DNA from 4 places in the Streptomyces sp. NPDC111628 genome. Region 2 is predicted to be linked to each of the others. Evidence: riboswitches for the same ligand, from Rfam matches in the RefSeq annotation. Region 2 holds a riboswitch; each other region holds the start of a gene.
What was found. A riboswitch is a leader RNA that binds a small molecule or an ion and turns the genes downstream of it on or off. The one in region 2 is predicted to bind cyclic di-AMP.

Region 1 (4,200 bases), on a different contig from region 2:
GGTCGCCCTCGGGGACATCGAAGGGGGGCATCGGGTGCTGCCTCGCTTTCGTGCTCGCCATGTGCGCCGTGCGCGCCGTGTGCGCCACGCGATCGGTGTGCGTCGCGTGACACGTGGTCGGGCCACACGTTACGGGTGACGTGCCGCTGTTGGGCAGTGCGACCGAAGGCGGCGGGGCCCGGGACGCGATCTTGGCGCCTGCGGATGGTCGGCGTGCCATGTCGCTGCCAACCGGGACACAGGCCCTGAACCGGCTTTAGCCGATGATGTGTCAGGATTCGGACATCATCGGGCCTCTTCGTGCAACCCCGTGCGGGTTCGAGCGCACTCGCTACGCCCTCGTTCGGAAGCGGTCACGGGTGAGTCGGACGGGTGCGGTGTCCGTATTCTCTGATCATGGACCGCACCGCATATTCACTCGTCGCCACCGACCTGGACGGCACGCTGCTCCGAGGCGACGACACCGTCTCCGACCGGTCGCTGGCCGCGCTGGCGCGGGTCGCCGGGGCCGGTGCGCGGCACCTGGTGGTGACGGGGCGCCCGGCACCCCGGGTGCGCTCCCTGCTCGACCGGCTCGGCTGCACGGGGCTTGCGGTGTGCGGACAGGGCGCGCAGGTGTACGACGCCGGCGCGCACCGGATGCTGTGGTCGGTCACCCTGGACCGGGAGCTGGCCGAGACCGCGCTCGGCAAGATCGAGGCCGAGGTGGGCCAGGTGCACGCCGCCGTGGACCAGGACGGCGTCGACGGGCTGACCCTCATCGAGCCGGGCTACCTGATGCCCCACCCGACGCTGCCCGCGGTGCGCGTCGAGCGGCGTGCGCAGCTGTGGTCCACGCCGATCAGCAAGGTGCTGCTGCGCCACCCCGAGCTGACCGACGACGAACTGGCGGCGACGGCTCGCGCGGTGGTCGGTTCCCTCGCGACGGTCACCATGTCGGGGCCCGGCACGGTGGAGCTCCAGCCCTGCGGCATCACCAAGGCCACCGGTCTGGCGCTGGCCGCCGAGCACCTGGGTCTGGAGCGGCGGCGGACGATCGCCTTCGGGGACATGCCCAACGACATCCCCATGTTCCAGTGGGCGGCCCACGGTGTCGCCATGGCCGGTGCCCACCCCGAACTCAAGGCGGTGGCCGACGAGGTCACCACGACGAACGAGGACGACGGCGTGGCCGTCGTCCTCGATCGGATCTTCGGTACTTCTTGATGCGCTGCCGCTCGGTGCGCTGCCGCGTGACGCGCTACCGCGGCGGGGCGGCTCAGTACGCGCTGAAGACGTTGTCCATCGAGCCGTAGCGGTCGGCCGCGTAGTTGCAGGCGGCGGTGATGTTGGCGACCGGGTCGTACGGGTCCCAGGAGGTGCCCTCGACGTGGTACGCCTGGAAGGTCGGGTCGATCACCTGGAGCAGACCCTTGGACGGGGTGCCGTTGATGGCGTTGATGTCCCAGTTGTTGATGGCGAGCGGGTTGCCGGAGGACTCACGCATGATGTTGCGGTGAATGCCCTCGTAGGTCCCGGGGATGCCGTGCTGGGCCATGATGTCGAGCGACTCGCGGATCCAGCCGTCGAGGTTGTCCGGGTAAGTCGTGGCCGCCGTGGTGGCGGTCGTGGCGGCGGCCGGGGTGGCCGCGGAAGCGGTGGTGGCGCCGATGAGCGGCAGCGCGAGCACCGCGGCACCGGTGCCGGCCACGGCGAGCTTGCGGGCGAGGCGGCTGGTGCGGGCGTGACGGTTCTGACCGTTGGCAGACATGCGATGTCCCTCTCCTTACGCCTACGAGGTGAGCTGTCGGGTTCGGGCGGGGAGGTGCCCGGCCGTGCCCTGACGGGTACGGCTTCACCCCGAGCCGCTCCGGTGGTGACCGGTGCGGCGACTTACCTGGGTCCCCCGCTCCTGCCTGCGAGTTTGTTGGGTGGATGACTGTGCGACGGGCGGTGGCAGGATTCGGCGTCCACCCGACAGGCCGGGAACGTATGCGAGAGCACATGTCCGGAACAAGTGCAGGAATCACCCAACATGCCTGTTGACCTTGGTCTGAGGCCTTTGAGGCTCTTGATCCTTTGCTGCTGTCAATCCCCAACTGGCTTGCGGGGCAAAGGGAGGGCACAGGTTCCGACGGGGTTGCCTGCGGGGCGTCCGGAGTGAGCCAACTCACTGGCTTCAACAAGTACGGCAAATAGGGCATTAACCCCAACTAGGGGTCAACCGGCCGCGGGTGGGGACGGCTTCGGGTGTCGAGCCGGGAGGGGCGGGAAGCGGGGAAGGGGAGAGGGTGCGAAGGGAGAGGGTGCAGAGGGGGAGGGTGCGGAGGGGGGAGCGGGGAGGAGGCGGGCTTGTCGATCGGGTGACGTTCTCGAAGTGCGGGCCGTTGGGAGGAGTGGTGGGATCTTCGGTGGCGGCTCCGGCCCGTTCGCCCTCCGGCTCCGGCTCGTCCCCTCTGGCGATATCAATCAAAATCTGCTCATATCACCTGATCAAAAACATACCGTTCATGATCCGATACCGACCAGCCTGTAACGGTGGGCGCTAGCGGTGATCGAAACGTGACCGGATACGCTGACTTGAGTGGTGGCAGCGACCTATCGACAAACCAGGTAATCGCCAGTAGACACCAGCAGACAGGAGACCCCTCGTGACCGTCGTCGGGCCGTTCGGGCTGAGCGTGCGGGACCAGGCTCTGGAAGTCGATGTCCAGGCCGGATTGGTTGCTGTCGAGGAAGGGTTGCTTGAGGCAACCAAAAGCGAGGTGCCGTTCATCACGGAGGCCGCCCAGCACCTGGTGCGGGCCGGCGGGAAACGGTTCCGGCCGCTGCTGGTGATGCTCTCGGCCCAGTTCGGAGACCGCTACGCCCCCGGGATCGTGCCCTCGGCCGTGGTCGTGGAGCTGACCCACCTCGCCACGCTGTACCACGACGACGTGATGGACGAGGCCGCCGTGCGGCGCGGCGTAGCCAGTGCGAACACCCGCTGGGACAACTCGGTCGCGGTCCTCACCGGCGACTTCCTGTTCGCCCGCGCCTCCCAGATCCTCGCCGACCTCGGCCCCGAGGCGGTCCGCGTCCAGGCCCTCGCCTTCGAGCGGCTGGTCACCGGTCAGATCCTGGAGACGGCCGGCCCGCAGGACGGCCGCGATCCGGTCGACCACTACCTGGACGTGCTGGGCGGCAAGACGGGCTCCCTGGTGGCGGTCTCCTGCCGGTTCGGCGCGATGATGTCCGGCGCCGACGAGACGGTGGTGGACGTCCTCACCCAGTACGGCGAGCGGCTCGGCGTCGCCTTCCAGCTCGCGGACGACGTCCTGGACATCGCCTCCGACTCCGACGAGTCCGGCAAGACGCCCGGCACGGACCTGCGTGAGGGCATCCCCACTCTGCCCGTACTGCGGCTGCGCGAGCGGGCGGCCCGGCTGGGGCTCGCCGAGGACATCGCGCTGTGCGAGCTGCTCGACTCCGACCTGAGCGACGACGCGCGGCACGCCGAGGCGCTGCGCCTGCTGCGCGCCCACCCCGCGCTGGAGCAGGCCCGCCGGGACACCGTCCGGTACGCCGAGGAGGCCCGGGCCGCGCTGGCCCCGCTGCGGGAGTGCGACGCGAAGGCCGCGCTGGTGGAGCTGTGCGACGCGGTGGTCCACCGGGCCGGCTGACCGCACCCCGCGGTCCGTCGCCGCCCCGCGGTCCGTCGCGGTCCCCTACGGGCCGGGGGAGTCGGCACCCCTGCGTGTCATCCCGCAGGAGTAGGCGGAGTTGAGCCCGCGGTCTGACGCTTGTGCTCCGGCGATTTGGTCAGATGGACACCACGGAAAAACACCAATCCTCACCGATTCGGGTGAGAATGGCGGCTCACGGGTGAACGAGTGCGAGGTCGCGAGACAGCCGCCGCCGACGACGGAGGTAGGGCACACATGGCACCGATCGATTCCGACGACAACACGACCGCCGGGGAGGGCGAGGAGCTGCGGGCCGGACGGCGCAAGGCCGCGCGGTACGTCGTCCCGGTCGCGGTGATGGGAGTGGCGGCCGCGACGATCGGGCTCGTCCCCGCGCTCGCCGACTCCGGCGACCCCGACCTGCCGAAGGTCACGGCGGAGCAGCTCATAGAGAAGATCGCCAAGTCGGACGTCCAGCAGCTGTCCGGCACGGTGCGCATCAACACCGACCTGGGTCTGCCGGACCTCGGCGGGCTGGAGAGCGGCCTGATGTCCG
Region 2 (4,200 bases):
AGCGGTGGACGTCCTTGGCGGACAGGCGAGGGTACGGCGCGAAGAAGCGGTAGTACTTCGACTCGTCGGAAACCTGCTCGTAGAAGCTGACCAGGCGCTCGGCGTCGTCAACGGTGATGGGGCGGACGCGCGCGGTGCCGCCGTCGCGCAGCACCACGTCGGCTTCCCAGTGGGCGGGGTACTCGTGCCGGTCCGACGAGGTCTGCATGGGCCCCAGAGTACGGCTCGCGTACGACAACGGCGCGGGGCAGTCTGTGGGGGACGGATGCCCGGACCGAGGCCGCGGTCCGGGACCCGTACGGGGCGGCCCACGTGGTCGTCCCGGCTTGCTTCACGATGTGGGAAACTGGTCTAGACAAGACTGGTCTAGACAACTTCAACGCCTCTGAACACCTGAAGGGCAGCATCACATGGCTGAGCGCCGCGTCAACGTCGGCTGGGCCGAGGGTCTCCACGCCCGCCCCGCCTCCATCTTCGTCCGAGCCGCCACGGCCACAGGCGTCCCGGTGACGATCGCCAAGGCCGACGGGTCCCCCGTCAACGCGGCCTCCATGCTGGCCGTCCTCGGCCTCGGCGCCCAGGGGGGCGAGGAGATCGTCCTCGCCTCCGACGCCGAGGGCGCTGAGGCGGCCCTGGACCGGCTGGCGAAGCTGGTCGCCGAGGGGCTCGAGGAGCTTCCCGAGACCGTCTGACGGACGGAACAGCAGCACCGAAAGGCCCGCCGGGACCACCGGACGGGCCTTTCGCCTTTTCCGCTGCCGCTTCTCTCCATTCGGGACGCCAGAAATAGCCGACCAGAATTCCCCCGCTTTTGTATACGGAACCTGTGTTACCGGAGCGGGCTCGCGGTGTTTACGGAATGTTGCGTATTCCTCACACGCTCCGTCGCCGCGCCGCCGGAGGCGAATCGGAGCCGGTGACCGGATGCCGACCGCTCGATGTGCAGCGTCATGAGCGCCCGCGCGCGTTCGCCGTCGCCCCGGGCCACGGCATCGGTGATCGCGGCGTGCTCCGCCCAGTCCTCCACCGGCCCGACCGGCGCTTCCACGACGTACATCCAGGCGATCTTGTGGCGGAGCTGGGTCAGCAGCGCGGTCAGCGAAGGGCTGTCCGCCGCCCGGGCGAGGGTCTCGTGGAACCAGCCGCCCAGGGAGCGCAGCTCGTCCACGGTGCCCCGCCTGGCCCGTTCCTGCCCCAGCCGGACCAGACCGCGCAACACCTTGAGGTGGGCGTCGGTGCGCCGCCGGGCGGCCCGGGAGGCTCCGAGCGGCTCCAGGAGCGTGCGGGTCTCCAGCAGGTCGGCGGCCTCCCGCGCGGTCGGTTCCGCGACGCACGCGCCCGCGTGCCGCCGGGTCACCACGAAGCCCTCCGCCTCCAGCGTGCGCAGGGCCTCGCGGACGGGGACCCGGGAGACGCCGTAGCGGCGGGCGAGGATTTCCTCGGTGAGCCGGCTCCCGCGTCCGTGGACGCCGGCCACGATGTCGTCCCGAATCGCCGTGCACACCGAATGCGCCGGAATACGCATGACCGACCTCCGCCTTGATCCCCTGAAACGCCGACGATGGACGCGCTTTCAGCGACTCTAGGCCAAGCAAGCCGGTATGGAATACAAAAAGCCCCGACTCGGGAAGCCGGGGCTTTTTCGTCAGACGTTCACGCCGTGGGAGCGGAGATAGGCGACGGGGTCCATGTCCGAGCCGTACTCGGGGCTCGTACGGGCCTCGAAGTGCAGATGCGGTCCGGTGACGTTGCCGGTGGCACCCGAGACGCCGATCTGCTGGCCGGGCTCGACCGACTGGCCGACCGAGACGCCGATGGACGACAGGTGCCCGTACTGCGTGTACGTGCCGTCGTGCATCCTGATCACGACCTGGTTGCCGTACGCGCCGCCCCAGCCGGCCTCGACGACGGTGCCGACGCCGACGGAGTGCACGGACGTGCCGCTGGAGGCGTGGAAGTCGATGCCGGTGTGGCTGCCGGAGGACCACAGGGAACTGCCCGCCTGGTAGGCGGTGGAGACGTACGAGGCGGTGATCGGCGCGACGAAGGTGTTGAGGCGCTTGCGCTCCGCCTCCCGCGCGGCGCGCTCCTTGGCCTCGCGCGCCTCCTTGGCCGCCTCGGCCGCCCGCTCGCGGGCCGCCTCCTGGGCCGCCTCGCGGGCGGCGGCGTCCGCGGCCGCCTGCTTCTGCGCGAGGGCCTGGGCGTCGATCTCGTCGGCTATGGAGTCGCCGATGGTGACGACCGGGGTGAGCCCGGTCTGTTCCGCCTCGGGCTCGGCGGCGAGCGCCGGAGCCGCGAGGGTGCCGACGACGCCGGTGGTGGCGAGGGCCGCGACCCCCGCCGCGCGGGCGGTGGTGCGGTGCACCCGGCTGGGACGGCGGTGCTTCCCGGTGGCGCGCGTGAACGCCATGTAGAGGCTTGTCCTTTCCTTCCCTCTCGCCTACCGGGTTAGCTGACGGGTTCGGAGGTGGAAGGTCTCCTACGGACCCCCTCGCGGTGCGCGCGGGCGTCCGATTCACCCCAGGGACTGCGATGGGTCCCCGGCTCCCCTGGCTCGCGCCGTACGGGGACTCGGCGATGACTGTCCGGTGCCGCGGGTGCGGCGCACTGCCTGACGAACAGCCCGGACGACGCTAAACGCGGCTGCGTTCAATCCTCAAACGCAACAGGCTTTTTGTAGCGCACGCCACAGGGCAGACGGGCAACCACTCCCCCAATCCGGACAAACGGCGGCCCTGGTGACACACCGGTCACCAGGGCCGCGGCACGCGCGTGCCGCTACTCGGCCGCCACCACGGTGACTTCGCCGATGCCGAGGGCCTCGACGGGCTCCTTGATCTGCGCCGCGTCGCCGACGAGGACCGTCACGAGACGGTCCACCGGGAAGGCGTTCACGACCGCCGCGGTAGCCTCCACGGTGCCCGTGGCGGCCAGTTGGCGGTAGAGCGTGGCCTGGAAGTCGTCGGGGAGGTGCTGCTCGACCTGGTCGGCCAGCGTGCCCGCCACGGCCGCCGCCGTCTCGTACTTCAGGGGCGCCACGCCCACCAGGTTCTGCACGGCCACGTCGCGCTCGGCGTCGGTGAGCCCCTCCGCGGCGAGCTTGCGCAGCACCGTCCACAGGTCCTCAAGGGCGGGACCGGTGTTGGGGGTGTCGACGGATCCGCTGATGGCGAGCATCGCGGCGCCCGTGCCGTCCGGCGCGGAGCGCAGGACCTGGCCGAACGCCCGCACACCGTAGGTGTAGCCCTTCTCCTCGCGCAGGACGCGGTCCAGGCGCGAGGTGAGGGTGCCGCCCAGGCAGTAGGTGCCGAGCACCTGCGCGGGCCACACGCGGTCGTGCCGGTCGGCGCCGGTGCGGCCGATCAGCAACTGCGTCTGGACGGCGCCTGGACGGTCCACGATGACGACCCGGCCCCGGTCGTCGGCGGTCACCGGGGGCACGGGGCGCGGCTGGGCGGCCGAGCCGGTCCACGCGCCCAGGGTGTCGCCGAGCAGCGCGTCCAGGTCGACGCCGGTAAGGTCGCCGACGACCACCGCGGTGGCCGTGGCGGGGCGGACGTGCCGCTCGTAGAAGGCGCGTACGGCCGCCGAGTCGATGGCCTCGATCGTTTCCTCGGTGCCCTGGCGCGGGCGCGACATGCGCGCGTCGGCCGGGAACAGCTCCTTGGAGAGTTCCTTGGCGGCACGCCGGGAGGGGTTGGCCAGCTCGTGCGGGATCTCGTCGAGCCGGTTGCGCACCAGCCGTTCGACCTCGCTGTCGGCGAAGGCGGGCGCCCTGAGGGCGTCGGCGAGCAGGCCGAGGGCCTTGGCGAGGCGCGAGGCGGGCACCTCCAGGCTCAGCCGGACGCCGGGGTGGTCGGCGTGCGCGTCCAGGGTGGCGCCGCAGCGCTCCAGCTCGGCGGCGAAGTCCTCGGCGGAGTGCTTGTCGGTGCCCTCCGAGAAGGCGCGCGCCATGATGGTGGCGACGCCGTCGAGACCGGCGGGCTCGGCTTCCAGGGGCGCGTCGAGGTTCACCTCGACGGCGACGACCTGCTGGCCGGGGCGGTGGCAGCGCAGCACGGTGAGGCCGTTGTCGAGGCTGCCGCGCTCGGGGGCGGGGAACGCCCACGGCTTGGGCTCGCCGGCCTGCGGCTGTGCGTGGAATTCCATGGTGGCGAGCTCGGTCACTTGGCCGCCTCCTCGTTCTCTTCGGTGGCGTCG
Region 3 (4,200 bases), on a different contig from region 2:
ATGACCCCGCACCGGATCGCCGCGCAGGACCCCGACGGGGTCGAGCTACTGTTCGTCCACACCCTGCTGCAGAGCCCGACGGCCGCCCTGTGCCTCGGCCCGACCCCCGGAGAGACGCCATGAGTGCCACGGAGGAGAAGCTCCCGCGCGCCCTGTGGGTGCGACTGATCATCTACATCGCCCTGGGGCACGTCTTCGGCGGCTTCCTCTACCTGCTGTTCGAGGTGGGCGCCAAGTAGCGCCGTCCGCGGGCGGGTGACTCAGTCCAGCATCCGCTCGCGCAGCCGCTCCCGGGTCCCGGGAGTGAGCCGCAGGCCCTGCTCCAGGTAGGCGTCCACGCCGCCCCAGGTCTCCTCGACGGTCTCGAAGGCCGCCGCCAGGTACTCGGCGCGCGCGTCGAACAGGGGACTGAGCAGCTCCATGACCTCGGGGGAGTAGGCCGAGGCCGCGGAACCGCTGCGGCGCACCTTGTAGCGGCGGTGTGCGGCGTTCGACTTCAGGTAGTCCTCGACGACGGCATCCCGCTCGACACCCAGGGCGAGCAGGGTGACGGCGATCGACAGGCCCGCGCGGTCCTTTCCGGCGGCGCAGTGCATCAGGGCCGGGACGCTGTCCTCGGCGAGCGCGTGCAGGATGCGGGAGTGCTCCGCGGTGCGCTCCGTGACGATCGAGCGGTACGAGCCGATCATCCGGCCCGCGGCCTTGCCGTCGGCCAGAATCTCGCGCAGCTGGTCGAGGTCGCCGTCACGGACCATCTTCCAGAACTCGGCGCCGTCGGCCGGGTCGCTCAGCGGCAGGTTCACATTGCGCACGCCCGGCAGCTCGACGTCCGGGCCCTCGAGCTTCTGGTCGGCCGCGTTGCGGAAGTCGAAGATCGTGTGCAGGCCCAGCGAGGCCAGGAACGCGGCGTCCTCCCCGGTGGCGTGCGCCAGGTGACCGCTGCGGAACAGCACCCCCTGCCGCACCCGCCGCCCGTCCACGGTCGGCAGTCCGCCCACGTCCCGGAAGTTGCGCACGCCGGTCAGCTCGGGTTCGGTCGACGGGACCTGCTGCGTCACGGGGGCTCCTCCCACTCCGCCCCGCCGCCGCTGCTCGCCGACGGGCTCCACCCGACGATACGGCATCACCTGTGCGCGAAACCTGTGCGCGAAATGGCGTTCCGAGGGATATTCCGGACCGATAAGAGCCTTCTGTCCGAATTGGCACCTTAATAACAACTGGCCCTGAAATGGCGGAGGGTGAAGGAGGGGTGCGTGAGCAGCGTCATATCCGTGACCGTGCGTTGCCCGTCATGTTCACGTAATTCAACTGTTTCTCAAGGGGCTTCAGGTAAAAGCGCGCGGCGGAAATCGACGCAGGGTTACCGGATATTCCCGTAAAGGATCAATCGGAACACCTGTCGAGGGAACCCCTCGCTTGTCCCTGTGCGTCTTGGTCCCTTACGTTCACCACCGATCCGGACGGACGCCTAATCCTGCCGCCGACCGGAGCCCGCACTCATCGACCACCCGTACACGGCAGGAGCGGGGGACCCACAGGTAGAACTGCCTGTTCCGGTTCCCGGAACGGCTTGGGGTAAAGCCGCGTTTCGGCGCGGCCGGGCATCTCCAGCCCGCACCCGACAGCTCACCTCGCAGGCGCCGGAGAGGAATTCGCCATGCCCGCGAAGGGTAAGCACCGCCGTACCAGGGCCATGCGCCTGACCCGCACCATCGCCGTCGCCGGTACCGGTGGCGCCGCGCTCGCGCTCCCGCTGATGGGTGCCGCCGCCGCCAACGCCGCTCCCGCGCACTCCGTCTCCGAGCAGGCCGTGCAGTCCGTTCCGACGTCGGCCAAGAAGGCCGCCGCCGAGAAGAACTCCGACTCGCGCACGTACACCGTGAAGAGCGGTGACTACCTCTCGAAGATCGCCGACGAGCAGGACGTCGACGGCGGCTGGAAGAAGCTCTACGCGGACAACCGCGAGGCCGTCGGTTCCGACCCGTCGCTGATCCACCCCGGGCTCAAGCTCTCGGTCGGCGGCCAGGCCGCCAAGTCGTCGGCGCCGTCCTCCGCGCAGTCGCAGAAGCCCGCGCAGAAGTCCGCCGAGAAGTCTGCCGAGAAGCCCGCCGCCGCGAAGCCGGCTCAGAAGTCGACGGACGCCGAGAAGGCTTCCTCCTCGGACACCGGCAGCCAGTCCACGGGCACCACCAGCGGCTACACCTCCCCCGTCGCGGGCGGCACCGTCGGTACCCCGTACCACCAGTCCGGCAGCATGTGGTCCAGCGGCTACCACACCGGCACCGACTTCGTCGTCCCGACCGGCACCTCCCTCAAGGCCGTCGGCGCGGGCACCGTCGTCTCCGCCGGCTGGGGCGGCGCGTACGGCAACCAGGTCGTCATCCAGCTCGCCGACGGCCACTACGCCCAGTACGCCCACCTCTCCTCGCTCTCCGTCTCCGCCGGTCAGTCGGTGACGGCGGGTCAGCAGGTCGGCCTCTCGGGTGCCACCGGCAACGTGACCGGCCCGCACCTGCACTTCGAGATCCGCACCACGCCGGACTACGGCTCGGACATCGACCCGCTGGCGTTCCTGCGCTCGCACGGCGTCTCCGTCTGACGACCGGTTCCGCGCGGCCTCCGCGCCCCGAAGGCCGGACCCCAGATCCCCGGGTCCGGCCTTCGGTGTGTCCGGACCCCGGTGTACTCGCCGTACGGGCCCTCGCCGTATTCCGGAATTGACGAATACTTTAGGCGTGGCCTTTCTCACCGCCCGTCAATCCCTTCCTACGGTCGCGTAGGTCACATTCCAAGGTGAATCATGGGCCGATGTGGCAGACGATTCGAAGAGTGACAGCAGAGCAGTGATCGGGTCGTACGTGGCAGTGGGGGACAGCTTCACCGAGGGCGTCGGCGACCCCGGCCCCGACGGGGCGTTCGTCGGCTGGGCCGACCGGCTCGCCGTACTGCTCGCGGACCGGCGCCCCGAGGGCGACTTCACGTACACGAACCTCGCCGTGCGCGGCAGGCTCCTCGACCAGATCGTGGCGGAACAGGTCCCGAGGGTCGTCGGACTCGCGCCGGACCTGGTCTCGTTCGCGGCGGGCGGCAACGACATCATCCGGCCCGGCACCGATCCCGACGAGGTCGCGGAGCGTTTCGAGCTGGCGGTGGCCGCGCTGACCGCCGCGGCCGGAACCGTCCTGGTGACCACCGGGTTCGACACCCGCGGGGTGCCCGTCCTCAAACACCTGCGCGGCAAGATCGCCACGTACAACGGGCACGTCCGTGCCATCGCCGACCGCTACGGCTGCCCGGTGCTCGACCTGTGGTCGCTCAGGAGCGTCCAGGACCGCAGGGCGTGGGACGCCGACCGGCTGCACCTGTCGCCGGAGGGCCACACCCGTGTGGCGCTGCGCGCGGGGCAGGCCATGGGCCTGCGCGTCCCGGCCGACCCGGACCAGCCCTGGCCGCCCCTGCCGCCGCGCGGCACGCTCGACGTCCGGCGCGACGACGTGCACTGGGCGCGCGAGTACCTGGTGCCGTGGATCGGACGCCGCCTGCGGGGCGAGTCGTCGGGCGACCACGTGACGGCCAAGGGGACGCTGTCGCCGGACGACATCAAGACGCGGATCGCCTCGGTGGCCTGACGCGAAGGTCGGTGGTGTCGCGACGGAGGTCGGTGGTGTTCCCGGCGGGCCGGTGTCCCGGCGGTGCTAGCGCCGGGTCGGTGTCAACGCCGCCCGCTCCAGGCCCAGTTCGCGGGCCAGGGCCTCGTCCACCCACTCCTGCGCCCGGGCCCGCGACACCGTGCCCGTGTACGACGTGAGCTGCACCGCCAGCCCGTCCAGCAACGCCGTCAGCCGCAGGGCCGCGGCGTCCGGCTCGGGGCAGGAGAACTCGCCGGCGGCCACGCCCTCGGCGATGACCTCGGCGATCGCCGCCTTCCACTGGCGGTCCAGCTCGCGCGTGACCTCCCGCAGTGCGGGCTCGCGCGGCGCCGCCGCCCAGCCCTCGATCCACAGCCGCCAGCCCTTGGCCGGACCGGTCGGCGCATACCACCGCACGGCCGCCCGCAGCCGGCGCAGCGCCGACGTACGACGGGCGAGCAGCCCCCGCAAGTGGGCGAGGTCGTCCTCGGCGGCATGGGTGAACGCGGCGGCGACCAGGCGCTCCTTGGTGGAGAAGTGGTAGAGCACCAGGGCGTTGCTGACGCCGAGC
Region 4 (4,200 bases), on a different contig from region 2:
ACCTTCGTGGCGGGAGCGGACGGCAGCGGGGTGCTCACCGCCGCGGGTGCCGTCGTCGTCGTACTGGCCGAGTACGCGCAGCGGGCGAAGGCGCCCAACCGCCACCTGGAGGGGTAGGGAGAGCGGGGCGAGGAGATACCGATGTGCATTCCGCCCCCGGGATGACGTACAGTGGTGAACACAACGACGCGGGGTGGAGCAGCTCGGTAGCTCGCTGGGCTCATAACCCAGAGGTCGCAGGTTCAAATCCTGTCCCCGCTACTGAAGGCCGAGGGCCGGAATCCGAAAGGGTTCCGGCCCTCGGTGCGTTTCCGCAGGTGCCCCGTGTCATCCGGTCGGCCCCTCACCGCTCGCCGCCCGCCCCCGCCCCCGGAACCCTGGAGTCCGGGACGGCAAGCGGCGCGGACGTACGGGGCGGCGGGAGACGAGTGGTGCGGCCAGGTGACGTGGACGACGAGGGAGCGGCCGCCAGGGCCGGTGGCAGGCTCCCCGGCGATCCCGTGCCCGACCCGGGCCTCGGCGACGAGGCGCCGACCGGGCCGCCCCCGGGACCACCGCCCCGCCGGCGGGCCGGGTACGGGCGGACCTTCGTGCACGCGCTCCCCGTGCTGCTGATCGTCGTCGCCATCCTGTACGACATCTTCACCCCGAGGTACTTCACCGCCGGGCCCCTCTACACGGCCGCGCCCCTGATCGCCGCCCCCCTCTACTCGCGGCGCGGCACGGCGCTCACCGGCGTCGCCGTGGTCGCCGCGGTCATCGCGCTGCAACTCGGCAAGGGCGTCATCCACTACGTCGACTCCCTCACCGAGCTGATCACCATCGCGACGGTCGCCGTGCTCGCCGTCCTCGTGAACGGCATGGTCCGCCGCAGCAGCGAGCGCCTCGTCTCCGTCCGCGAGATCGCCGAGGCCGCCCAGCGCGCCGTCCTGCCCGAACCCGCCGAGCGGATGGCGGGCTTCGAGATCGCCGTCTGCTACGAGGCCGCGCAGGCCGACGCCTTCATCGGCGGTGACCTGTACGCCGTGCAGGACAGCGCCCGCGGCGTCCGGCTGATCGTCGGGGACGTGCGCGGCAAGGGCATGGGCGCGGTGGCCGCCGTCGCCGTCGTGATCGGCGCCTTCCGGGAGGCGGCCGAGCAGGAGGCGACGCTGGAGGCGGTGGCGCAGCGCCTTGAGCGGGCGCTGGCGCGCGAGGGCACCCGGCGCGACGGACTGGACGCCTTCGAGGGCTTCACCACCGCCGTCCTCGCCGAACTCCCGCACGGCGACGGCACCGTCCGCATCGTCAACCGCGGCCATCCGCCGCCCCTGCTGCTCTACGGCGACGGAACCCTCGGCCCGCTGCCCGCCCACGAGTCGGCGCTGCCGCTCGGCATGGGCGAGCTGGGCGTGTGGCCCGACCGGGCGGAGGAGGCCGCCTTCCCCGGCGGGGCCACGCTGCTGCTCTACACCGACGGGCTGACCGAAGCCCGCGACGCGAAGGGCGAGTTCTACGATCCGCAGGCGCGGCTGGCCGGCCGCGTCTTCCCGCATCCGGCGAGCCTGCTCGGCACCCTCGCCGAGGACGTGCGCCGGCACTCCGGGGGCGGCATGGCGGACGACATGGCGCTGCTCGCCGTCCGGCGTCCCCGGCCCGGCGATCATGATCATTGTCACGAGCCGTGACAGTACGACCCCCCTCCGCATAACAACTGATACACCGTCAGAAGAAAGTGCGGCGAAGAGGAATACTGAGGCCCGGTCAACTCGCCCGGTTTTCACCGGTCGTGAGGCGTACGTCCCGGCGGTATTCGGTAATGATCAAGAGGAACGGCTTGGAATCGGAGCCTCGCGTCTATTAACGTTCGATAACGCAGCGCGGTCGTCCCAGCCGTCACAGAAGGCGGCTCCGTGCGCACGCGCCGAATCCCGCAAGGGAACCGGGGAACCACCACATTGGGGTGAATCGGGCGTATGCCGTCGTGGAAACACGGTCGGCAGACACCCGTAGGAGACCTTCCTGCTCCGAACCCGTCAGCTAACCCGGTAGGCGAAAGGAAGGAAAGGAGTACGCCCACGTGGCGTCAAACCGGCCTGCCCCCGAGGCCCCGTCCGCGCCCAGTGGGCACGGCACCGACACCTTCGGCTACGACGGCTACCGCGCCGAAGAGGGTCCCTGGGAGGAGTGGAATCCCACCGCGGAGTCCATCCGTCCCGTACGCGGCCGGCACCGCGTGGCCAAGCAGCGCGGCGGACTCGCCCGCAGCTCCACCGTCCTCGGCGTCGGTGTCATAGCCGCCGTCGGAGCGGGCGGCATGGCCAGCGCGCAGACCGGCAAGCCCCCGGTGTCCATCTCCATGCCGGACCTGCCGAACGTCGGCTCGCTCCTTCCCGGCGACGACGAGAAGTCGGAGCCCGAGGGTTCCGCCACCCCGCTCAGCGGCATCACCCAGGCCGCCGCCGCCGACAGCGCGGAGGGCACCGACACCACCGGCGCCGGTGAGTCGCTGCGGGCCCGGATCATGGCGCAGGCCGAGCAGCAGCAGGCGCAGGTCGAGACCAAGGCCGCCGCCGAAGCCGCCGCCGCGGCCGAGAAGAAGGCCGCCGACGCCGCCGCCAAGGCGGAGAAGGAGGCCGAGGAGAAGGCCGCCGCCGCCAAGAAGAAGGCGGAGGAGGAGGCCGCGAAGAAGGCCGAGGCCGAGCGGCTCGCGAAGCTGGCCAAGCAGTACACGCTGCCGACCTCCTCGTACACGATCTCCTCCACGTTCAACCAGGCCGGCTCCCTCTGGGCCTCCGGTCACCACACCGGCCTCGACTTCGCCGCCCCCACGGGCACGCTGCTCAAGGCGGTGCACAGCGGCACCATCACGTCGGCCGGCTGGGACGGGTCGTACGGCTACAAGACCGTGCTCACCCTCGACGACGGCACCGAGCTCTGGTACGCGCACCAGTCCTCCATCAACGTCAGCGTCGGCCAGAAGGTCACCACCGGTGACGTCATCGGCCGCGTCGGCGCCACCGGCAACGTCACCGGCGCCCACCTCCACCTCGAGGTCCACACCGACGGCGGCACCGGCATCGACCCGATGTCCTGGCTGCAGAGCAAGGGGCTCACCCCCTGATCCGCGCCGCCCACGACGCGCCCCGCTGATCACCGGCGGTCCTGACGGCGACCCCCCGACGTCAGGGCTGCCGGTTTGCTGCGCTGCTGGTTTGCGGGGATTTTGCGTGCCTGCCGGAATCGCCCGCTCCGGCACGGTCGTTGACTCCCTACATGACTTCTCTGCGCAAGCTCGGCTCCTCCGACCTCGAGGTCTTCCCCCTCGCCCTCGGCGGCAACGTCTTCGGCTGGACGGCCGACCGTGACCGGTCCTTCGCCGTCCTGGACGCCTACACGGCGGCCGGCGGCAACTTCGTCGACACCGCCGACTCCTACTCCGCCTGGGTCGACGGCAACAGCGGCGGCGAGTCCGAGACCGTCCTCGGCCAGTGGTTCGCGGCCCGCGGCAACCGTGACGACGTCGTCCTCGCCACCAAGGTCAGCCAGCACCCCGAGTACCCGGGCCTGTCCGCCGCGAACATCAAGGCCGCGGCCGACGCCTCACTGCGCCGCCTGGGCACCGACCACATCGACCTCTACTACACCCACTTCGACAAGCCCGAGGTGCCGGTCGAGGAGATCGTCGGCGCGCTCGACGCACTGGTGAAGGCCGGCAAGGTGCGGCACATCGCCGCCTCCAACATCTCCGCCGAGCGGCTCGCGGCGTCCCTGGAGTTCTCCGACCGCGAGGGCCTCGCCCGGTACGTCGCCCTCCAGCCGCACTACAACCTGGTCTCCCGCGACACGTACGAGGGCGAACTGCGCGACCTCGCCGAGCGGGCGGGTCTCGCCGCCGTGCCGTACTACGCCCTCGCGGCCGGCTTCCTCACCGGCAAGTACCGGCCCGGCACGGAGGTGGACAGCCCGCGGGCGGGCGGTGCGGCCAAGCACCTGGAGACCGAGCGGGGCCGCCGGGTGCTGGCCGCCCTGGACGAGATCGCCGCGGCCCACGAGGCTCCCGTCGCCACGGTCGCCCTCGCCTGGCTGGCCGCCCGGCCGACCGTGGCGGCGCCGATCGCCTCCGCACGCACGGTGGAGCAGCTGCCGGCGCTGCTGGGCGTGGCCGAGCTGAGCCTGACGGAGGACGAGGTCGGGAGGCTGACCCGGGCGTCCGCCTGA

Region 1: linked by a shared signal. The riboswitch ahead of ACZ7MF_RS02230 (transglycosylase SLT domain-containing protein) and the one ahead of ACZ7MF_RS29995 (M23 family metallopeptidase) in region 2 are both predicted to bind cyclic di-AMP.
Region 3: linked by a shared signal. The riboswitch ahead of ACZ7MF_RS10050 (M23 family metallopeptidase) and the one ahead of ACZ7MF_RS29995 (M23 family metallopeptidase) in region 2 are both predicted to bind cyclic di-AMP.
Region 4: linked by a shared signal. The riboswitch ahead of ACZ7MF_RS25860 (M23 family metallopeptidase) and the one ahead of ACZ7MF_RS29995 (M23 family metallopeptidase) in region 2 are both predicted to bind cyclic di-AMP.

What each region holds. Positions count from the first base shown of each region.
Region 1 is NZ_JBVKBZ010000001.1:456,069-460,268, forward strand. It holds gene fahA (fumarylacetoacetase) at 1-31, opposite strand, end outside; gene ACZ7MF_RS02225 (HAD family hydrolase) at 397-1,206, shown strand; gene ACZ7MF_RS02230 (transglycosylase SLT domain-containing protein) at 1,259-1,750, opposite strand; cyclic di-AMP (ydaO/yuaA leader) riboswitch at 1,755-1,923, opposite strand; gene ACZ7MF_RS02235 (polyprenyl synthetase family protein) at 2,631-3,641, shown strand; gene ACZ7MF_RS02240 (LolA family protein) at 3,900-4,200, shown strand, end outside.
Region 2 is NZ_JBVKBZ010000006.1:117,284-121,483, reverse strand. It holds gene ACZ7MF_RS30010 (bifunctional acetate--CoA ligase family protein/GNAT family N-acetyltransferase) at 1-208, opposite strand, end outside; gene ACZ7MF_RS30005 (HPr family phosphocarrier protein) at 411-692, shown strand; gene ACZ7MF_RS30000 (GntR family transcriptional regulator) at 830-1,525, opposite strand; gene ACZ7MF_RS29995 (M23 family metallopeptidase) at 1,646-2,410, opposite strand; cyclic di-AMP (ydaO/yuaA leader) riboswitch at 2,423-2,587, opposite strand; gene ACZ7MF_RS29990 (M16 family metallopeptidase) at 2,779-4,167, opposite strand; gene ACZ7MF_RS29985 (M16 family metallopeptidase) at 4,164-4,200, opposite strand, start outside.
Region 3 is NZ_JBVKBZ010000002.1:495,437-499,636, forward strand. It holds gene ACZ7MF_RS10035 (helix-turn-helix domain-containing protein) at 1-123, shown strand, start outside; gene ACZ7MF_RS10040 (DUF6126 family protein) at 120-239, shown strand; gene ACZ7MF_RS10045 (tyrosine-protein phosphatase) at 261-1,058, opposite strand; cyclic di-AMP (ydaO/yuaA leader) riboswitch at 1,496-1,655, shown strand; gene ACZ7MF_RS10050 (M23 family metallopeptidase) at 1,658-2,599, shown strand; gene ACZ7MF_RS10055 (SGNH/GDSL hydrolase family protein) at 2,844-3,629, shown strand; gene ACZ7MF_RS10060 (TetR/AcrR family transcriptional regulator) at 3,696-4,200, opposite strand, start outside.
Region 4 is NZ_JBVKBZ010000005.1:20,936-25,135, reverse strand. It holds gene ACZ7MF_RS25875 (dihydrofolate reductase family protein) at 1-117, shown strand, start outside; tRNA gene ACZ7MF_RS25870 (tRNA-Met) at 188-261, shown strand; gene ACZ7MF_RS25865 (PP2C family protein-serine/threonine phosphatase) at 447-1,667, shown strand; cyclic di-AMP (ydaO/yuaA leader) riboswitch at 1,892-2,049, shown strand; gene ACZ7MF_RS25860 (M23 family metallopeptidase) at 2,060-3,103, shown strand; gene ACZ7MF_RS25855 (aldo/keto reductase) at 3,256-4,200, shown strand.